2 regions of the Rathayibacter sp. VKM Ac-2803 genome follow, and region 1 is predicted to be linked to the other one. Evidence: riboswitches for the same ligand, from Rfam matches in the RefSeq annotation. Region 1 holds a riboswitch; the other holds the start of a gene.

Region 1 (10,031 bases):
ACATCCACGGGCGGGCGACGCTGCTGCCGAACGTCCGCTACTCCGGGGCCCCGCTGCACTACTCGTTCGGCGAGGCGTCGAAGCCCCGCGGCGGATGGCTGGTCGAGCTGGACTCCTCCGGTCTGCGCGAGGTCACCTGGTCGCCGCTGCCCGTGCCGCGGCGCCTGAGCGTGATCGAGGGGCCGCTCGCGACGCTGCTGAGCGACCCGTCGCTCGGCGAGTACGAGGGCGACTGGGTGTCGGCCGTGCTCACCGACGAGGTGCGCCCGCTCGACGCGATGACGCGGCTGCAGTCGCGGTTCCCCGGCTGCGCGACGCTGGAGCACCGTCCGCCGCACGCGGCCGCCGAGCGGCGCGAGTACGCCGAGCGGGTGCGGGGGCGCAGCGACGTCGAGATCGTCGACGACTTCCTCGCCCACGTGCGCGGCGGGCACGGGGCGACGGAGCTCGAGCGCGCCCTGGTGCTCGACGCCCTCGCCGCGGTCGACGCCGAGGCGATGCGGTGAGGATCCGCCGACTCGCCTTCGCGGGCCTCGGCCCCTTCCGCTCCGAGCAGTGCATCGACTTCGACGCGCTCGAGGACGTCGGGATCTATCTGATCGCGGGCCGCACCGGAGCGGGCAAGTCGACGATCCTCGACGCGATCAGCTTCGCGCTCTACGGGTCGGTCCCCCGCTTCGACGGCACGGCGACGCGACTCCGGAGCGATCACAGCGCCCCCGAGGACGAGACGTTCGCCGAGCTCGACTTCGAGGCCGCCGGCCGGCTGTACCGCATCCGCCGCTCCCCCGAGTACGAGCGCCCCGCCAAGCGCGGAGGCGGCACGACGCGGCAGTCGGCGAAGGTCGCGCTGCTCGAGAGCATCGACGGCGAGTGGACGGGGCTGTCCTCGAGCGCGCGCGAGACCGGAGCCGACATCGGCCGCATCGTCGGCCTGACGAAGGACCAGTTCCTGCAGGTGATCCTGCTCGCGCAGAACCGCTTCCACGAGTTCCTGCTCGCGAAGAACGACGATCGGCAGCGGCTGCTGCGCACGCTGTTCGCGACCGAGCGCTACGAGCTGCTGCGCAGGCGGCTGATCGAGCAGCGGCAGCAGAGCGGAGCCGCGCTCGAGGAGGAGCGGGCGGCGGTGGACGCCCTCGCCGACGAGGCCCGCCGGATCGCCGGAGCGGACGAGTCGGGAGTCGTCGACAGCGCCTGGTTCTCGGGGCTCGTCGGGCGGCTCGAGCCGCTGGTCGCCGTCGCGCGCACCGAGGTGGCCGAGTCGGACGCGGCCGATCTCGAGGCGCGCGCGACGCTCGACTCCGCGCGCACCCTCCGCCGCTCCCAGGAGCGGCGATCGCGAGCCCTGCGCGAGGCCGAGGAGCTCGCCGTCGCCGAGCCGGCCGCCGTCGAGCACCGCGGACGACTCGAGCGCGCGCGCCGGGCCGACGGCGTGCTGCCGGTGCTGCGGAGCGCCCGGACGGCGCGCGCGGCCGCCGAGACCGCGTCCGTCGCCCGCGGGGAGGCGGCCGAGAGGTTCCGCGAGGTGCTCGGTCGGGAGCCCGGCCGCGCCGAGGCGGCGGAGGCGATCGAGAGGCTCACCGCGCAGCTCGGCGCCCTGGCCGAGGCCCTGGCCGACGAGCGCCGCCTCCCCGAGGCGACCCGGGCCGTCGAGAAGGCGCAGCACGTCCTCGCCTCGGCGAGCGGCGCCCTCGACGTCGTCGAGCGCGAGGCGCGCGAGCTGCCGGCGCGCGCCGCGGCGCTCGAGGCCGAGGAGGCGGCCCTCGCGGCCGACGCCGCCGCCGTCGAGAGCCGCGTCGACGAGCTCGACGCACTCGATCGCCGGGTCGCGCTGCTCGTCGAGCGGGCGGCCGCCGCGAGTGCTCTCGACGCGCTGCGCGCCGCACACGCCCGCGCCGTCGGCCGGCACGGCGAGCGCGCCGCCGAGCACGCCCGCCTCGTCGCGCAGCGCTTCGCGGGCTTCGCCGGCGAGCTCGCGGCCGCCCTGCACGACGACGAGCCCTGCCCCGTCTGCGGATCGACCGAGCACCCGGCACCGGCGAGCCACGGCGACCTCGCTCCGGTCAGCGCAGACGATCTCGATCGGGCGCGCCTCGAGGTCGAGCGGGCCGCCTCCGCGATGGACGCCGCTCGGGCCGACGAGACCGCGGCGACCCTCGCGTGGTCCGCGCTCGACGAGCGGGCGGGCCGCGAGAGCGCCGACGAGCTCGACGCCGCCCGGTCCGACGCCCGCCGCAGGCTCGACGCCGCGCGCACGGCCGCCGCACGCTGCGAGGTCCTGAGGCGCGACCGCGCCGCCGTGCGAGCCCGCGCCGACGAGCTGACCGGCCTCGTCGACGCGGCCCGCGACGAGCGCGACCGCAGCGCGAGCGGGGCGACCGCCGCCGAGGAGTCGCTGCGGATCCTCCGCGAGCGGATCGACGCCCAGCGGGGCAGCTTCGCCAGCATCGCCGAGAGGGTGGCCGGGCTCCGCGAGGAGCGACGGGTCGCCGAGAGCCTCGTCGAGGCGGACGAACTCGCCTCCTCCCGGTCCGACGCGGCCGCGGCGGCCGAGGCGCACCTCGCCGAGGTCCTCGAGGAGCGGGGATTCCCGACGGCCGGGACCGCCGAGGCGGCCGCCCTCGCGAGCGGCGAGCGAGCCCGTGCCGAGGCCGTCGTCGCCGAGCACGAGCGGCGCAGGTCGGCCGTCGACTCGGTGCTCGCCGAGTCCGAGCTGCAGGCGCTGCCCGCCGTCCCCGTCGACGTCGCCGCGGCCGAGGAGGCGGCGAGCACCGCCTCCGCCCGCCGCGACGACGCCCGGCAGACCCTGTCGCTCCTCGAGGATCGCGCCAGCCGCCTCACCGACCTGGCGGCGCGGGCCGCGACGCGTCTCGCGGCGCTCGACGACCGCCTCCGCCGCTACGACGAGCTGCGCGCCCTCGCCGACACGATCGACGGCCACGGCCAGAACTCGCGGCGGATGGACCTCGAGGCGTTCGCCCTCGCGGGCCGCCTCGAGGAGATCGTGGCCGCCGCGAACCTGCGGCTGAACGCGATGACCAGCGGCCGGTACGCCCTCGCGCACGACGACTCCCTCGCCTACCGCGGCGCCGCCTCCGGCCTCGGGATCGACGTGCTCGACGCGTTCACCGGCGCCCGCCGGCAGCCGGCGTCGCTCTCGGGCGGCGAGACGTTCCTCGCCTCGCTCGCCCTGGCGCTGGGCCTCGCCGACGTCGTGACGATGCAGTCGGGCGGCATCTCGCTCGAGACCATGTTCATCGACGAGGGCTTCGGATCGCTCGACGCCGAGACCCTCGAGACGGCCCTCGGAACGCTGGACTCCCTGCGCTCGGGCGGCCGGACCATCGGCCTGATCAGCCACGTCGACGCCATGCGCGAGCGCCTCCCGACCGGCCTGCGCGTCGTCGTGACCGACCGCGGCGACAGCACCATCCTCACCGCCTGACGCCCCGGCACCGAGGGAGACCCGGACCGTCGAGGGAGCCGGCGCGCGCGGGCGGCCTCGACGGTCCGGGGCTCCCTCGCGAGCCGCAGCCCGCTGCTAGGGTCGTGCGCAGTGACACGGGGTGCCCCCTCCAGGGCTGAGATGAGACCCGTCGAACCTGATCTAGTTCGTACTAGCGAAGGGATGTCGCGAATGAGCATTCGCACGCCGCCCCACCCGACCCTCCACGACCGGGCGACCGCCGTCGGCCGCGATCTCGACGCCCTCCGACAGCGCCCGCCGCTCGTGCAGTGCATCACGAACGCCGTCGTCACCGGCTTCACCGCCAACAGCCTGCTCGCCCTCGGCGCGAGCCCGGCGATGTGCGATCTGCCGGGCGAGGCCGGCGTCTTCGCCGAGATCGCCTCCGCGGTCCTCGTCAACCTCGGCACCCCGGGCGCCGAGCAGCGCGACGGTGCCCGGGAGGCGGTGGCGGCCGCCCAGCGCACCGGGACCCCGTGGCTGCTCGACCCTGTCGCCGTCGGACCGCTGCCCGTCCGCACCGCCTTCGCCTCCGAGCTGCTCGAGGCGCGGCCGTCGATCATCCGGGGGAACGCCTCCGAGATCCTCGCTCTCGCCGGACTCGGTGCCGGCGGCCGCGGTGTCGACGCGGTCGACGGAGCCGAGGACGCGCTCGACGCCGCGATCGCCCTCGCCCTCCGCACCGGCGGCGCCGTCGCCGTCTCGGGGGCGACCGATGTCGTCACCGACGGCGCGACCGTGGTCCGCATCAGCGGCGGCCACCCCCTGCTCACCCGGGTGACCGGTGGCGGCTGCGCCCTCGGCGCCGTGATGGCCGCGTTCCTGGGCGCCGGAGCCGCTCCGCTCGACGCCGCCGTCGCCGCCTCCGTGGTCTGGGGACTCGCCGCCGAGCGCGCCGCCGCGACGACCGCCGGCCCGGGGTCGTTCGCCGTCGCGCTCCTCGACGAGCTCGCCGCGCTCGGCGCCGAGGACGCCGCGAACGGGGCACGACTCGCATGAGCGCCCTCGACCTCTCGCTCTACCTCGTGACCGACACCCGCCAGTGCGGCGCGAGGGGCGTCCCCGCGGTCGTCGCGCAGGCCGTGGCCGGCGGAGTCACCACGGTCCAGGTCCGCGACCACGGCGCCTCCGCCGCCGAGCTGGTCTCCCTCGTCGTCGCCGTCGCCGCGGTGCTCGACGAGCGCACCACGCTGATCGTCGACGACCGCGTCGACGTCGTCCTCGCCGCCCGGCACGCCGGAGCACGGGTCGACGGAGTGCACGTCGGCCAGTCCGACCTGCCGGCCGCGGCCGCCCGCTCGATCCTCGGCCTCGACGCCGTCATCGGCCTCACCGCCGACACCCCCGCCCATCTCGAGGCCGCGCACGCCCTCCCACCCGGCACCGTCGACTACCTCGGCGTCGGCGTGATCCGCCCGACCGCGACCAAGGCCGACCACCCGGCGCCGCTCGGTCTCGAGGGCTTCGCCGCCTTCGCCGCGGCGAGCCGCTACCCCTGCGTCGCGATCGGCGGAGTCGCGCTGAGCGACGCCGCTCCCCTGCGCCATCGCGGCGCGGCCGGCCTTGCCGTCGTCTCGGCGATCTGCACGGCCGAGGATCCCGCGGTGGCCGCCCGCGCCTTCCGCGAGGAGTGGGACCGATGATCCCCCGCGTGCTGAGCATCGCGGGCACCGACCCCACGGGCGGCGCCGGCATCCAGGCCGACCTCAAGTCGATCGGCGCGCTCGGCGGCTACGGCATGGCCGTCGTCACCGCGCTCGTCGCGCAGAACACCCACGGCGTCCGCTCGGTGCACCTGCCCCCGGCCGTCTTCCTCCGCGAGCAGCTCGACGCGGTCAGCGACGACGTGCGGATCGACGCCGTGAAGATCGGGATGATCGCGACCGCCGAGCTCGGCGCGGTCATCGCCGACTGGCTCGACACCGTCGGCCCGCCGCTCGTCGTCGTCGACCCGGTGATGGTGGCGACGAGCGGGCACCGGCTGCTCGACGAGGAGGCGGAGGACGCCGTTCGCGCGCTCGTCCGCCGCGCCGACCTGGTGACCCCGAACCTGCCCGAGCTCGCCGTCCTCCTGGGCGAGCCGACCGCGACCCAGTGGCCGGAGGCGATCGCCCAGGCCTCGCGTCTCGCCGCCTCCCTCGGCACCACCGTGCTGGTCAAGGGCGGCCACCTCGCCGGCGCGGCCGCTCCGGATGCGCTCGTGTCGCCCGCAGGCGAGGTGCGGGAGGTGCCGGGTGAGCGCGTCGAGACCGCGAACACCCACGGCACGGGCTGCTCCCTCTCCTCCGCGATGGCGACTCTGCTCGCCGGAGGAGCAAGGAACGCCGCCGACGCGCTCGTCGAGGCGAAGGAGTGGCTCACCGGCGCCCTCCGCGGAGCCGATGCGCTCGACGTCGGCTCGGGCAACGGACCCATCGACCACTTCCACCGCCTCCGCACGCCCCCGTTCTGCGCGGCCGTCTGGGACGAGACCCGGGAGCTCCGCCGGGAGATCGACGCGCTGCCCTTCGTCCGCGCGCTGGGTGACGGCACTCTGTCGCGCGGCGACTTCGAGTGGTACCTCGAGCAGGACGCCCTCTACCTCACCGAGTACGCGCGGGTGCTCGCGCTCGCCGCGCAGCGCGCGCCCACCACCGCCGAGCAGGTCTTCTGGGCCGAGTCCTCGGCCTCGGCCCTCGCGGCGGAGGCGCAGCTGCACCGGGACCGCCTCGGCGACCGCAGCGCCGTCGCCTCCGAGACCACCCGCGGCTACATCGACCACCTGCTGGCCGTCGGCTCGCGCGGCGGCTACGGCGAGCTGGTCGCCGCCCTGCTGCCCTGCTTCCAGCTCTACGCCGATGTCGGCGAGCGCCTCGCGGCGGCGTCCCGGCCGGGCCACCCGTACGAGGACTGGCTCGCGACCTACTCCGACCCGGCGTTCGCCGCGGCGACCGAGCGGGCGATCGCGATCACGGAGGCGGCGGCGCACCGGGCGTCGCCCCCTGAGCGAGCCGCGATGCGCGAGGCCTTCGCGCGCTCCAGCCGCTTCGAGCGCGACTTCTTCGCCGCGCCCAGCGAACGCTGAGCCGCGTCAGCCGATGGCCTCCCGCAGCACGTGCATGAGCGCGTCGAGCTGCACCGTGTCGGCCGAGGTCGTCTCGGCGTCCGCTCCGTCGAGCGCGCGGGCGGCGAGACCCGCCTTGGCATCGATGAGCTCGGCGATCTTCGCGTCGATCGTGTGGGCCGCGATGATGCGCCAGGCGGTGACGGGCTCCTCCTGGCCGATGCGGTGCACGCGGTCGATGGCCTGGGTCTGCTCCGCGGAGGTCCAGGACAGCTCGGCGAGGACGACGTTGGAGGAGGCCTGCAGGTTGACCCCCACGCCCGCCGCGGTCAGCGAGCAGACCGCGACCGAGACGTCCGGATCCTCGTTGAACGCGTCGATCTGCGCCTGCCGGAAGGTCGCGGTCTGGTCGCCGCGGATCGAGACGGAGGAGAGCTCGCGCTTCTCGAAGGTGTCCTCGGCCTGGTCCATCACGTCGACGTGCTTCGCGAAGAACACGACCTTTCCGACCGAGCGCGCCAGCTGCGAGGCGTAGTCGGCGGCCAGCGCCGCCTTCGCCTGGCCGATGCGGCGCACCATCGTGAAGACGTTCTCGCCGGTCTTGGCCGACTTCGACTCCTCGAGCTCGCTCTGCGCGACGATCCGGATGAACCGCTCCTGCTCGGTGTCGTCGAGGTCGTGCGTGATCGAGGCGGTGACCGCCTTGAAGCGCTGCAGCATCCGGGCGCCGAGCTCGCGCTCCGCCTTCTGGATCGAGCGCCCGAGGTCGTCGTCTAGCTCGACGGGCAGGTCGACGATCCGCTTCGAGGGCAGGTCGGCGGCGACGTCGATCTTCTTGCGGCGGACGATGCCGAGATCGATGACCGCCTCGCGCGCCTCCGGGTAGAAGGCCGTGTCGGCCGGGGTGAGCCCGGTCTCCTCGAGCTGGCGCATCAGGTCGGGCCCGGGCTTGGTCTCGTCGATCCAGCCGAGGAAGCGCCAGATCGCGCGGAAGTCGTCGACGTCGTTGATGAGCGGGGTACCCGTGAGGGCGATCATCAGCGGGTCGTGACCGGGGGTGGTCTCCCTGATCTTCGCCGCGAGTGCCAGCACGCTCTGCGAGCGCTGCGAGCGGAGGTTCTTGATGAAGTGCGCCTCGTCGACGACCATGCCGCGGAAGCCGAGGCTGCCCAGCCAGCCGCTGTGCCGGTCGAGGATGTCGTAGTTGACGATCACGACGTCGGCGAACGCGTCGAGGGTGGTGCCGTCGCCGTGGATGACGGTCGCGCGACGCTGCGGAGTCCAGTGCTCGACCTCGCGCGCCCAGTTCATCTTCACGACGTTCGGCACGACGGCGAGCAGCGGGTACGACCCGGTGACCGAGGCGGCGAGGAGGCTCTGCGCCGTCTTGCCGAGGCCCGGCTCGTCGGCGAGGAGGAAGCTGCGGTGCCCCTCCCGCGCGCTCTCGATGAAGCGCGCCTGGTGCGGCATCAGCTCGCGTCCGCGCGGGGTCACGCGGTCGATGGCGGGGGGCTCGGGCAGCTCCATGCTGGCCGCGCGTCCGCCGGCGCCGTACTCGAAGGCCTTGAAGAGCGGACCGAGCAGCTCCCAGTCGTCGAGGCGTCGGCGGGGTGCCGGAGCGGGCGCCGCGATCGAGAAGTCCGGCGGCAGGAACGGGTTGGCGAGCTGGCGGGCGCGCACCGACGGCGGCACGACCTGGTTGACCGGCACCTCGGGCTTGGGCTCGGGCTCGGTGACGATGAGCAGCTCGTCCGGGCTCAGCTCGGCACCGGCTTCGAGGAGCCAGTCGCGGCGCAGCTTCTTCGCGGCCGCGGTGATGCCGGCCTCGGACTCGAGGAGCGCGATGAGGCTCGTGTCGCGCGCGGCGGTCTTCGCGAGGATCGTCGCGATGCCGTCGAGGCGCTTCATCTCTTCTGCGCGCTGCGAGTCGCTGAGCTCGGTGTCGACCTTGACCCGCTTGCGCTCCTCGCGCATCAGCAGGGCGATGACGAGGAACTTGGTCCGGTTGGTCGGCCCGACCTTCCCGGTCTGCGCCTTCGCCTCCACCTCGCGGACGCGACGCGCGAGGATCGGGATGATCCCCGAGTTGTCCACTCCGCGCGAGCGCGAGCGGGGTCGGCTCCCGGCGGCGTTCGTGGTTCGACGCGTCTGACCGGACTGACGCTGGCCGCTGCGAGCCATGCTCCTCCTCCACGTGTGACGGGGCGGAGGAGGGATTCCCGCGCTCTGCCGTCGCAGTGCACTCGCCACGCTGCTCGCGAGGAGCGACGGGCATCGATGCGCCAGCTGGCCGTCGGGAGCTCCGAGCAACGGGTCTGAGACCCGGTCGCAGCATCCCCGGACGTGCGGACGCAGCCCGAGTCTACTCCTCGGCGTCTACTCCTCGGTGCTTACTCCTCGGGGCGGCGGGACACGGTCAGTCCGCGACGGGCACCTTGATGAGCAGGCCGGCCGCGACGACGACACCCACGGCGGCGAGCTGGAGCGAGGACCAGACCGCGTCGGGGAACGAGAAAGGCAGCACCGGGTTCCACAGCACGACGGTCGGCACCAGTCCGATGAGCCAGAGGTACGCCTTCGCCTGGATCGCGAACCAGCCGATCACGGCCGCGAGGATCGCGACCGGGTAGCGGACGAAGTCGTAGGCGTCGCCCCCGACCAGGGCGAGACCGGCGAGCAGGATGATCGCGGCCAGGATGCCCGGCGCGAGCGCCATCTTCGCGATCCCGCGGGAGGGATAGCGGTCGGAGGCTCCGGAGCCGGCTCTCTGCGCATTCACCCTCCGATGGTACGGGCGATACCCCCGCCCCGTATCCGTGAGCGGCGTAGGCTGACCGCGTGATCGAGGACCTCAAGAAACGCTCCCTGCACCGAGCGCGCATCCTGGGGGGCCAGATGCGCGGTCTCGAGAAGATGATCGAGAACGAGGACTACTGCGTCGACATCGTCACGCAGTCCCTCGCGATCCAGAAGTCGCTCGGCTCGCTGAACAAGCTGATCGTCGAGAACCACCTCCGCACGCACATCACCGCGATGTTCGAGGAGGGCGGCGACGCTCGCGAGGCCGCCATCGCTGAGCTCGTGAAGATCTTCGAGCTCTCCAACAACCGGTCGTGACCGTGACCGTCCTGACCGCCGTGAGAGGCGACATCACCCGCGAGCACGTCGATGTGATCGTCAACGCCGCGAACTCGTCTCTGCTCGGCGGAGGCGGTGTCGACGGCGCGATCCACCGCGCGGGCGGTCCCGAGATCCTCGCCGAGTGCCGCCGGCTCCGCGAGACCGATCTGCCGGGCGGCCTGCCCGCCGGCTCCGCCGTCGCGACCACCGCCGGGAGGCTGCCCGCCCGCTGGGTGGTGCACACCGTGGGTCCGGTCTTCTCCGCCCGGGAGGATCGCAGTGCCGTCCTCGCGTCGGCGTACACGGAGTCGATCCGCGCCGCCCGCGCACTCGGCGCTCGCACGGTCGCGTTCCCCGCGATCTCGGCCGGCGTCTACGGCTGGCCGATGGACGACGCGG
Region 2 (10,031 bases), 260 kb from region 1:
CCGGGCGCGCGGATCCTTGCGGATCCGGCGGAGGAACGGGGGCCAGACGACGGCGTTCCACACCGCGTTGGCGATCAGGATCCAGCAGACGAGGGTCATCACGAACCCCGATTCTAGGAGGCCGCGCGGTGAGGCCCCGTCATCGGTGCCCGGAGCGTGTCGGTGGTCGCCGATACACTCTCCCCCATGAGTAGCGCCCCCGATCGTCTTGTCTGGATCGACTGCGAGATGACGGGACTCGACCTCGCCGTCGACGAGCTCGTCGAGATCGCCGTCATCGTCACAGACTTCGACCTCGAGCCCCTCGACGCGGGACTCTCGATCGTGATCCGACCCGACGACTCCGCGCTGGCGAACATGGGCGACTTCGTCCGCACGATGCACGAGGCCTCGGGGCTCCTCGACGAGATCCCGTCCGGGGTCAGCGTGGCCGAGGCCGAGTACGAGGTCCTCGAGTACGTGCTCAAGCACGTTCCGGCCGAGCAGCACGCCCCCCTCGCCGGCAACTCCATCGGCACCGATCGCGCCTTCCTCGTCAAGTACATGCCCAAGCTCGACTCGCACCTGCACTACCGCAACGTCGACGTCTCGACCGTGAAGGAGCTCGCCCGCCGCTGGTTCCCGCGGGTCTACTTCAACGCTCCGGCCAAGCACGGCGGTCACCGGGCCCTCGCCGACATCCTCGAGAGCATCCGCGAGCTGCGCTACTACCGGCGTGCCGCCTTCATCGCCGAGCCCGGCCCCACGACCGCCGAGGTGCAGGCCGTCTCGGCCGCCGTCGTGGACGAGTTCGCGTCACGGATGTAGTACTCTCGTACAGTTGCTTCGCGGGGTCGCCCCCGCGGATCGCGATCCTGGTGGGTATAGCTCAGTTGGCAGAGCGCCTGGTTGTGGTCTAGGAGGTCGCGGGTTCGAGCCCCGTTACTCACCCCAGCATCAGGAGACACCGAACCCTCGAGGTCGGTGTCGATGAAGGAAGAACCGCGTCTCGGTTCTGCGTGAAGGGCTCGGAGTCGAAGGACTCCGGGCCCTTCGTGCGATCAGCGGCGAGAGAGGCGTGGAGCATGCTGGACCTGGACAAGGCCGCCTTCGAGGCACTCGTCGTCGCCGAGCTCGACGCACTGCCCGACGACATGGTCGACGGCCTCGACAACGTGGTCTTCGTCGTCGAGGACCGCCCCGAGGACGGCTCGCTCGACCTGCTCGGGATCTACGACGGCGTCGCGCTGACCGAGCGGGAGCGCTACGGCTTCGGCGAGATGCCCGACCGCATCGTCCTCTTCCGAGAGCCCCACCTCGCGGCCTGCGACGACCTCGACGAGCTGCGGGACGAGATCCACGTGACCCTCGTCCACGAGATCGCCCACTTCTACGGCATCGACGACGACCGGCTGCACGAGCTCGGCTGGGCCTGACCCTCCTCCGCGCACGGCCCGTCACCGGTGTCGAGCACGAGGTCCGCGCTCTCGCGGGGAGCCTCGCGATCGCAGTAGCGCCGGAACTGCAGGTCCCAGTCGTCCCAGTGCGGCTCGAACAGGGCGCCGTCGCGGGCGAGGGCACGGGTGCGACGCTCCTGCTCCGAGGCCTCGATCCACACCGAGAGGTCGGCTCGGGCGCGGTTCGCCGCGCCGGCGGCACCGCAGCCCTCGAGCAGGAGGAGCGGAGCCGTCACGACTCGAGTGCCGGTCGTCGTGCCGGCCGCCCAGTTCCAGGGGCGCCATCGCGAGGCGAGGCCGAGCGCGTGCGGCCGGACGAGCTCGCGATGACTCGCGACCACGGCACTATCGAGGCCCGACCATCCGGGGTACAGGTCGTCCATCCGCACCAGCGCCGCCTCCGGTGCCCTCGCGGTGGAGCGGATCGCGCGCAGCAGCTCGACGGCGAAGGTCGACTTGCCGGAGCCGCTCGGGCCGTCGATCAGCAGCGTCCGCACCCGGCGGTCGACGACGCGGCGCGCGAGAGACCTCACGACGCGTTCGCTCGACGGCACGGGCTCAGACATCGAGGAGGAAGCTCCAGGTTCCCGCGAGGACCGCGGCCGTCACCGCGAGGACGGCGACGACGGCCCCGCCGAGGATCAGCAGCAGGTCGCCCGGGCGGAGCCGCGACTCCCGAGCCCAGGTGCGGGGAGCGTCGGAGCCGAAGCCCTTCGCCTCCATGGCGGTCGCGAGTCGGCTCCCCCGCCGGATCGCGAGGACGAGGAGCGAGAAAGCGCGCGACGCGAGGCTGCGCACCGCGTGGATCGGGCCGCGACCGTCCGCCAGCCCGCGGGCGCGACGCGCCATGGCGAGGGTGCGCCAGTCCTCGACCAGCAGGCCGACCAGGCGCATCCCGGCCAGCCCGCCCAGCACGAACCGAGCGGGCAGACGGAGGATCTGGGCGAGCCCGTCGGCGAGATCGGTCGGATCGGTCGTCGCGATCAGGACCACGCTGGGCAGGCCGATGGCGAGGACTCGCAGCGCGATGGCGGCGCCCAGCGCGAGCGACCCCTCCGTCACGCTGATGAAGAGGACCTGCGCGAGGACACTCCCCTCGTCACGCCCGTACAGCACGGTGGTCGCCCCGGCGAGCGGGGCGGCGATCCACAGTGGAGAGGTCCGCCGGAGGAGCTCCCCGAAGCGCAGGCCGGCGAAGGGCAGCACCAGGAGCTCGAGGGCGAGAGCCGTCGCGGCCGAGACGACGTCGACGGTCAGGACGAGGACGAGCGCGATCAGGAGGCTCGCGAGGAGCTTCGCGACCGGATTGGCGCGGGCGATCGGCCCGCGGGCCGGGACCGCCTCGAGCAGGCTCATCGGCCGGCTCCCGCGGGCTCGCCGATCAGGACCGTCTCGTCGGCCAGCGCCGCGACGAGGTGCTCGTCGTGGGTGACGGCGAGCACCGCCCTCCCGTCGTCGCGCAGCTCCGCCAGGAGATCCGCCACGACCTGCCAGGTGAGCCGGTCCTGGCCGAAGGTGGGCTCGTCGAGCACGACCACCGCGGGGCGGCGGACGAGCGCCGACGCCACAGCGAGCCTGCGCTTCTCGCCTCCCGAGAGGGTGAAGGGATTGGCCTCGGCCAGCGCCGAGAGACCCAGCCGGTCGAGCAGCTGGTCGGCGCGGCGTCGCTCGACCTCGTCGCGCACGCCGAGCCGGAGCTCCTCCCGCACCCGCGCGGTGAGGAACTGGTGCTCCGGCTCCTGGAACACCATCGCGACCCGGTCGGCGAGCTGCGCCGAGCTCCACCGGTGCGGGTGCGGCGACGCTCCGTCGCGGACCTCGGCCGAGGCCACCACCTCTCCCCCGGCGGGCGGCAGCAGGCCGGCGAGCGTGAGAGCGAGCGTGGACTTGCCGGCGCCGTTGGGTCCGAGCACGGCGGCGACCCGGCCGGCGGAGATCGCGAAGTCGAGCCCCGACACCACCGGCACGGGCTGACGCCGCCCGAAGACGGGCCGGCCGACGGCGAGATCCTGCGTGCTCAGAGCCGACGGCGCGGGGCCGTCGGCAGTCGGGAGGCGCGCGGGGACCTCGCCCGGCACCCACACTCCGGCGGCCGCGAGAGCGGTCCGGGCGCCGATCAGGACAGTCCGCGGATCGCCGTCGGCGATCACGGCCCCGTCGGCCCCCAGCACGACGACGCGATCGACGAGGTCGATCCACACGTCGACACGGTGCTCCACGACGACGAGCGTGGCGCCCGACCGCTCGAGACTGCGCTCGACCGCCGCCCTGACCTCGCGGACCCCCGCGGGATCGAGGTTCGCCGTCGGCTCGTCGAGGAGCAGGAGGCGCGGCTGCATCGCGAGCACGCCGGCGAGCGCGAGTCGCTGCTTCTGACCGCCGGACAGCGCCGAGGTCGATCGGTCGAGCGCCACGTCGAGCCCGACGTCGTCGAGGGCGCGGCGCACCCGCTCGGGGATCTGCTCGCGCGGCACGCCGAGGTTCTCGCAGGCGAAGCCGACATCGTCCCCGACCCGGGCGAGGACCGCCTGCGTGTCGGGATCCTGGAGCACGAGACCGGCGGCACCGCGGCTCGCGAGGGGCGCGAGCCCGTCGATGGCGAGCTCACCGGCCGACGCACCGTCCTCCTCCCCGCCGAGGACACCCGCGAGAGCGTGCAGGAGGGTGCTCTTGCCCGCACCTGAGGGACCGAGCAGCAGGACCTTCTCGCCCGGAGCGACGGCGAGATCGAGGCCCGTTATTGCCGTGCGGGAGCGCCCGGCGTGGCGCCAGCTCCAGCCACGGGCCCGGACGGACGCGCCCGTCATCGACCGCCCGCGCCCACTCCCTCGACGACCCGGCCCTCCCTGCCGGACGCGAAGCGGTCGAGCGCCCCCGATGCGGCGAGGGCGCGCACCGCGAACCACGGCAGCAGACCGGCCAGGACGGCTCCCGAGACGATCGAGGAGACGACGTAGACGGTCGCGAAGAGGCCGTCGATCCCGGCGTAGTAGACGATCAGATCGTTGATCGCGAGGGCGAGACCGGAGGCGGCGCCCGCGAGCAGCGCGACGATCGGCCGACCGCTGCGGTAGAGGAAGAGCGCGAAGACGATCTCGGCCCCGAGACCCTGGACGAGGCCGGACAGCAGGACGACGAAGCCCCACTGAGTGCCGATGAGAGCTGAGACGAGCGCGGCGACCAGTTCGGTGAACAGCGCGGCCCCGGGCTTGCGGATGATCAGGCCGCCGAGGACGCCGGCGAAGAGCCAGCCGCCGCCGAGGATGCCGCCGAGCCCGGGGAGGAAGTCGAAGACGACGCCGACAGCGGTCGTCGCGAGGCCCCAGGCCCAGAAGACGATGCCGCTCGCGACCGCGACCACGCTGGCGATGACGATGTCGACGACCCGCCAGCGGAGGACGCGAGCCGGACGGCTCGCGGTCGACGAGGAGGAGAGGGATGAGTTCTGCACTGACGTGCCCTTTCGTGGAAGCGAATAGGCACGGGTAGTAAGAGGAGATCGAAACGTTCCTTCGCTGGCATGACCCAGATCAGGTTCGACGGTCGAAGGCTGCGTGCCTTCCTCTCAGTCCGGTGCACCGGACTCCCGTGTTCGTCAGCAATCATAGACAGCATGTCGTGGTCGGTGGTCGTCGTGCTCGCGGTGATCCTGCTGGTGCTGCTGCAGGCGCTGCTGTGGCAGCGGAGGCGGCGCATCCGGCGGGAGCTGCTCAGCTACGGCACCCGCGTCGCCGGACGGGTCCTGGCCCACGATCCTGCGCGCGGGGACCGCGCCGCGACGGCGGAGCTCGGGCGGCTGCTCGTCGCCTACCGCCTCGCGGACGGCGAGGAGCGCCGGGCCCTGAAGGTGCCGCAGCGCCGCGGGGACGCGTGGATGGCGGGTGAGCCCGTGGCCGTGATCTACGATCCGCGCCGACCGGACGACGCCGAGCGCCTGATCGTCGGATTCGGACGGACCCAGAAGAAGTGGTTCACCGCGAGGCAGCAGCGCCTCCGCTGATCGCGGAGGGCGCCGCGGGGCGCCCTACTTCTTGAGGGCGCGGATGATGCGCGCGAGCGCCTTGCCGGTGACCCAGACGAACGGAATGCCGACGGCGAGCACGGAGACGACGTTCGGCTGGAAGCGCAGCCCGAGGTCGTCCTTGATGTAGGCGCCGATCGGGACGACCGCACCGCCACCGCCGCCACCGCCGCCCTCCTGGCCATCCTCGGAGCCGATGCCGCCGCCGAAGCCGAACCAGCGCAGGGCGACGGGCACGAGCGACACTCCGTCGACCGTCACCGGCTCCCCGTAGATGGTCGCGGCACCCGCGGAGGTGACGGAGTCGGCCAGGGACACGGCGATGTTGGGCATGCCCGAACGCTACTCCGCCCCTCTCGACGCCGACAACCGGCGCTGCGACTCGCACAGGACTCCCCCACCCCCGCCCGACCGTCAGCGGCCATACTCGTCGGATGCCTCCGCACCCCCGCCGTCGCCGGCCCGCTCGCGCGGCCGCCGTCGTCGTGCTGAGCGCCGCTCTGGCCGCTTTCCTCGCCTTCCACCGCGTGCTGCCCGACGCGGCAGGATGGCTCTCCGTCGTCGAGACGGGGATCCCGTGGACCGGGCTGGCCGTGCTGCTGCTCGTCTCGAGCGCCATCGCGCTGCGATCCCGCGCGGCCGGAGCCGCGGCGACCGTCCTGGCGATGGTCTACGGCGTGCTCGTCCTCCCGGTCGCTCTCCCCGGACCCGAGGTCCGCTCCGGCCGCTTCACCGTCGTCAGTCAGAACCTCGCGGCGAGCGGCGACGGCGCGGCCGAGCTCGTGACCTCGCTCGCGGCGGAGGGACCCGACGCCATCGCCCTCCAGGAGCTCGACGGCGACGCCCGGTCGGCGGTCGACGACGTGCTGTCCGAGCAGTACCCGTACTCGTACGTCGTCGGGACGGTCGGCGTGTGGAGCCGCACCGAGCTGTCGGACGGCACGCCGCTCGACCTCGGTCTCGACTGGAACCGGGCTCTCGCCGTCGACATCGACACCCCGCTGGGCCCGAGCCGCCTGTTCGTCGTGCACCTCGCCTCCTTCCGGCTCGGCGACCACGAGGAGCGCGACACCATGCTCGGCGGCCTCGCCTCGGCTCTCGCCGAGGACAGCTCCGACCGGACCCTCGTCGTCGGCGACTTCAACACCGCAACCGACGACCACCTGCTCGCACCCGTCCTGGCGGAGGCTGCGCTGGTGCGCGGCTCGGGAGTCGGCTTCCCCGCGACCTGGCCCTCACTGCTCCCGGTCGTCTCGCTCGATCACGCGCTGGCCGACGGGGTCCCCGCCTCCACACTGCGGGTGCTGCCGGCGAACGGCTCCGACCACCGGCCGATCAGTCTGACGATCGGTTCCGCGTAGCCAGGGTGTCGCTGAGGTCGATGCCCTTGGCCGACTCGGGAGCCGACTTCGCCAGGAGGGACGCCGGCCGGACGGCCCCGCTGCCGAAGCGCGCGGACACACCGTCGACGGCGAGCTCGGCGTCGCGCCAGTCGTCGGAGTCGCTCCAGAGCGAGAAGGCGACCTCGTCGCCCTCGACCAGCTGCTCGCCGCGCACGCCGATCAGCCTGACGGGCCGACGGAGCGGGTTCGCGGCCTCGAGGAGCGCGGAGGACGCCTCGTAGATCACCCGGGCGACGTCGGTCGGCTCGGGGAGCGTTCGCGAGCGGGTGAGAGTGCTGAAGTCCCCGAAGCGGACCTTGACCGCGACGGTCCGGCAGCGCACTCCCGCGTGCCTCAGGCGCACCGCCACCTTGTCCGAGAGGCGCAGCAGCTCTCGGCGCACCAGCTCGGGGTCGGCGACGTCGTCGGCGAAGGTGATCTCGTGACCGGCGCTCTTCTCGATCTGGCGCGTGTCGACCGAGCGCGGATCGACTCCGTTCGACAGAGCGTGCAGGCGGCGGCCCGTCGCCTCGCCGAGCGAGGAGATCAGCACCGGCAGCGGAGTCGCGGCGACGTCGGCGACCGTGCGCAGGCCCCGCCGCAGCAGCGCCTCCTCGGTGCTCGCCCCGACGCCCCACAGCGCGCTCACCGGGAGTGGATCGAGGAAGGCCTGCACGCCGTCGGAGGGGACGACGAGCAGCCCGTCGGGCTTGGAGCGACCCGAGGCGAGCTTGGCGACGAACTTGGTGCTCGCTATGCCCACGGAGCAGGTGAGCCCGAGCTCGGAGTGCACCTGCGCGCGGATCGCCGTGCCGATCGCCCAGGGGGAGCCGGAGATCCGGCGGGCACCCGCGACGTCGAGGAACGCCTCGTCGATGCTGAGCCGCTCGACCAGGGGCGTGAAGGAGTCGAAGATCGCCATCACCCGGCGCGACGCGTCGCGGTAGCGGTCCATGTGCGGCTCGAGCACGATCGCCTGCGGGCAGCGTCGGAGCGCGACCGCCATCGGCATCGCCGAGTTCACGCCGTAGCGGCGGGCCTCGTAGGTGGCGGCCGTGACGACGGACCGCGCGCCGCGGTGGCCGACGATGACCGGGAGGCCGCGGAGCTCCGGGTGCTCGAGCAGCTCGACCGAGGCGAAGAACGCGTCCATGTCGATGTGCAGGATGTGCGCGCGGGGGTCGTCGAACGGCTCGGTCGTGACCTGCCGCCCCGTGCCGTCCTGTTTGCTCACGTACCGTCCTGATCGCTCGACTCCCGCCTGTCCTCATGGTCGCACGCACCTCCGACATCGTGGTCGGAGGCCTCGGAGCGATCGAGCGGGAGGGAATGACCGGCGACCCGCCGCGGTTGACCCGAGCACCGACGACGACGCTCCGGAGAAGACATGACGCACCAGCAGCCCGACTCCCCCACCGCCCTCGAGATGAACCGCTGGCTCGACCTCCAGGAGCGCGCGCACGCCGCGTTCGAGGTCCGCCTCGCCCTGGTCGCCGACTGGACGGCGCCCACCCCCGACACCGAGTGGGACACCCGTGCTCTCGTGCTGCACGTCGTCCGCGAGCAGCAGCGGGCGCACACCCTGCTCTCGGGCGGGGACGAGTCGCCCATCCGCCTCGAGCCCGTCGCCGCCGATCTGCGCAGCGAGTGGCGCCGGGTCACCGACCGCGCCCGCGAGGCGGCCCGCGCCGTCGACCCCGAGGCCGTCCTGCGACTCGGCCGCGACACCGTCACGGCGCTCGAGCTCGTCCGCGAGCAGGTCTCCGACGTGACGATCCACGCCTGGGACCTCGCCCGCGCCACGCGGAGCGACGAGCACCTCGACGACGAGCTCGTTGCCGCCGTGTGGGAGCTGTTCGCCCCGCAGGAGGCGACGCTGCGCGCGAGCGGTCTCTACGCCCAGCCCGTGGCCGTCGATCTGGAGGCTCCGCTCCAGAGCCGTCTGCTCGCGATCACCGGCCGCGACGACCGACTGGCCGCCTGACCTCCCTCCCATCCGCGACCGGCAGGATGGGAGCACCGCAACGACCCCCGGGGCCACCAGCCCCGCAGACGAGAGGAAGACCCATGACACGCGTCGCCGTCATCGGAGCCCACGGCAAGATCGGCCAGCGGATTCTGCACCTGCTGTACGACGCCGGACACGAGTCCGTCGGAGTCGTCCGCAACCCGGATCACGCCGAGGACATCATCCGGCTGGGGAGCGAGCCGCTGGTGCACGACCTCGAGTCGTCGAGCGCGGCCGACTTCGCCGCCGCCCTCGAGGGCGTCGACGCCCTGGTCTTCACGGCCGGCGCCGGCCCCGACTCCGGGATCGAGCGCAAGCGCACCGTCGACCTCGGCGCCTCCGTGCTCAGCCAGGAGGCCGCCTCGATCGCCGGGATCCGCCGCTTCGTCCAGATCAGCGCGATCGGCGTCGACGAGCCGCTCGCCGACGACACGGACGAGGGCTGGCGCGCCTACGTCGAGGCCAAGCGCGACGCCGACGCCGCCCTGCGCGCCACCGATCTCGACTGGACCGTCCTGCGCCCCGGCGCTCTGACGACCGACGAGGGCACCGGCCGGATCGCCCTCGGCGAGACCGTCGAGCGCGGCAGCATGCCGCGTGACGACGTCGCCGCGACGGTCCTCGCCGTTCTCGCCGATCCCACCTCGATCGGCCGCACCTGGGAGATCGTCTCGGGAGACGTCGCCATCGAGGACGCCGTCGCGCAGGCCTCCTGACGACTCCGGCCACACCTAGAGTGGGCGGGTGAGCAGTCACCCGCCCCGTCCCTGGCTCCGGAGCTACGCCCCCGGAGTGCCCACCGATCTCGACCTCCCGACCGGGTCGCTCGTCGACATCGTCACCGAGTCGGCCGAGCGCTATCCGCAGACCGTCGCCCTCGAGTTCTTCGGGAGGGCGACGAGCTACGCGCAGCTCGCCGAGGACGTCGAGCGGGCGGCCGAGGGGCTCCGGCGCCTCGGCGTCCGCGCCGGCGACCCCGTCGCGCTGATCCTGCCGAACTGCCCGCAGCACGTGGTCGCGTTCTACGCGGTCCTCCGGCTCGGCGCGGTGGTCGTCGAGCACAACCCGCTCTACACGCCGAGGGAGCTCCGCCACCAGTTCGAGGACCACGGGGCCCGCGTCGCGATCGCCTGGGACCGCGTGGTCCCGACCGTCCAGGACCTCCCCGCCGACCTCGGCGTCGA

What was found. A riboswitch is a leader RNA that binds a small molecule or an ion and turns the genes downstream of it on or off. The one in region 1 is predicted to bind thiamine pyrophosphate.
Positions count from the first base shown of each region.
Region 2: linked by a shared signal. The riboswitch ahead of GRS96_RS12595 (ECF transporter S component) and the one ahead of thiM (hydroxyethylthiazole kinase) in region 1 are both predicted to bind thiamine pyrophosphate.

Region 1 covers NZ_WUCD01000001.1:2,947,601-2,957,631, forward strand. The annotation lists gene GRS96_RS13830 (exonuclease SbcCD subunit D) at 1-506, shown strand, start outside; gene GRS96_RS13835 (AAA family ATPase) at 503-3,448, shown strand; TPP riboswitch at 3,556-3,649, shown strand; gene thiM (hydroxyethylthiazole kinase) at 3,641-4,468, shown strand; gene thiE (thiamine phosphate synthase) at 4,465-5,112, shown strand; gene thiD (bifunctional hydroxymethylpyrimidine kinase/phosphomethylpyrimidine kinase) at 5,109-6,533, shown strand; gene GRS96_RS13855 (DEAD/DEAH box helicase) at 6,540-8,693, opposite strand; gene GRS96_RS13860 (DUF6804 family protein) at 8,929-9,291, opposite strand; gene GRS96_RS13865 (metal-sensitive transcriptional regulator) at 9,351-9,629, shown strand; gene GRS96_RS13870 (O-acetyl-ADP-ribose deacetylase) at 9,632-10,031, shown strand, end outside.
Region 2 covers NZ_WUCD01000001.1:2,684,013-2,694,043, forward strand. The annotation lists gene GRS96_RS12560 (SCO4848 family membrane protein) at 1-99, opposite strand, end outside; gene orn (oligoribonuclease) at 187-807, shown strand; tRNA gene GRS96_RS12570 (tRNA-His) at 858-933, shown strand; gene GRS96_RS12575 (metallopeptidase family protein) at 1,065-1,415, shown strand; gene GRS96_RS12580 (ATP-binding protein) at 1,370-1,969, opposite strand; gene GRS96_RS12585 (energy-coupling factor transporter transmembrane component T family protein) at 1,995-2,792, opposite strand; gene GRS96_RS12590 (ABC transporter ATP-binding protein) at 2,789-4,243, opposite strand; gene GRS96_RS12595 (ECF transporter S component) at 4,240-4,887, opposite strand; TPP riboswitch at 4,927-5,035, opposite strand; gene GRS96_RS12600 (DUF3592 domain-containing protein) at 5,050-5,436, shown strand; gene GRS96_RS12605 (hypothetical protein) at 5,461-5,790, opposite strand; gene GRS96_RS12610 (endonuclease/exonuclease/phosphatase family protein) at 5,892-6,818, shown strand; gene dinB (DNA polymerase IV) at 6,793-8,073, opposite strand; gene GRS96_RS12620 (TIGR03086 family metal-binding protein) at 8,227-8,823, shown strand; gene GRS96_RS12625 (SDR family oxidoreductase) at 8,907-9,563, shown strand; gene GRS96_RS12630 (long-chain-fatty-acid--CoA ligase) at 9,592-10,031, shown strand, end outside.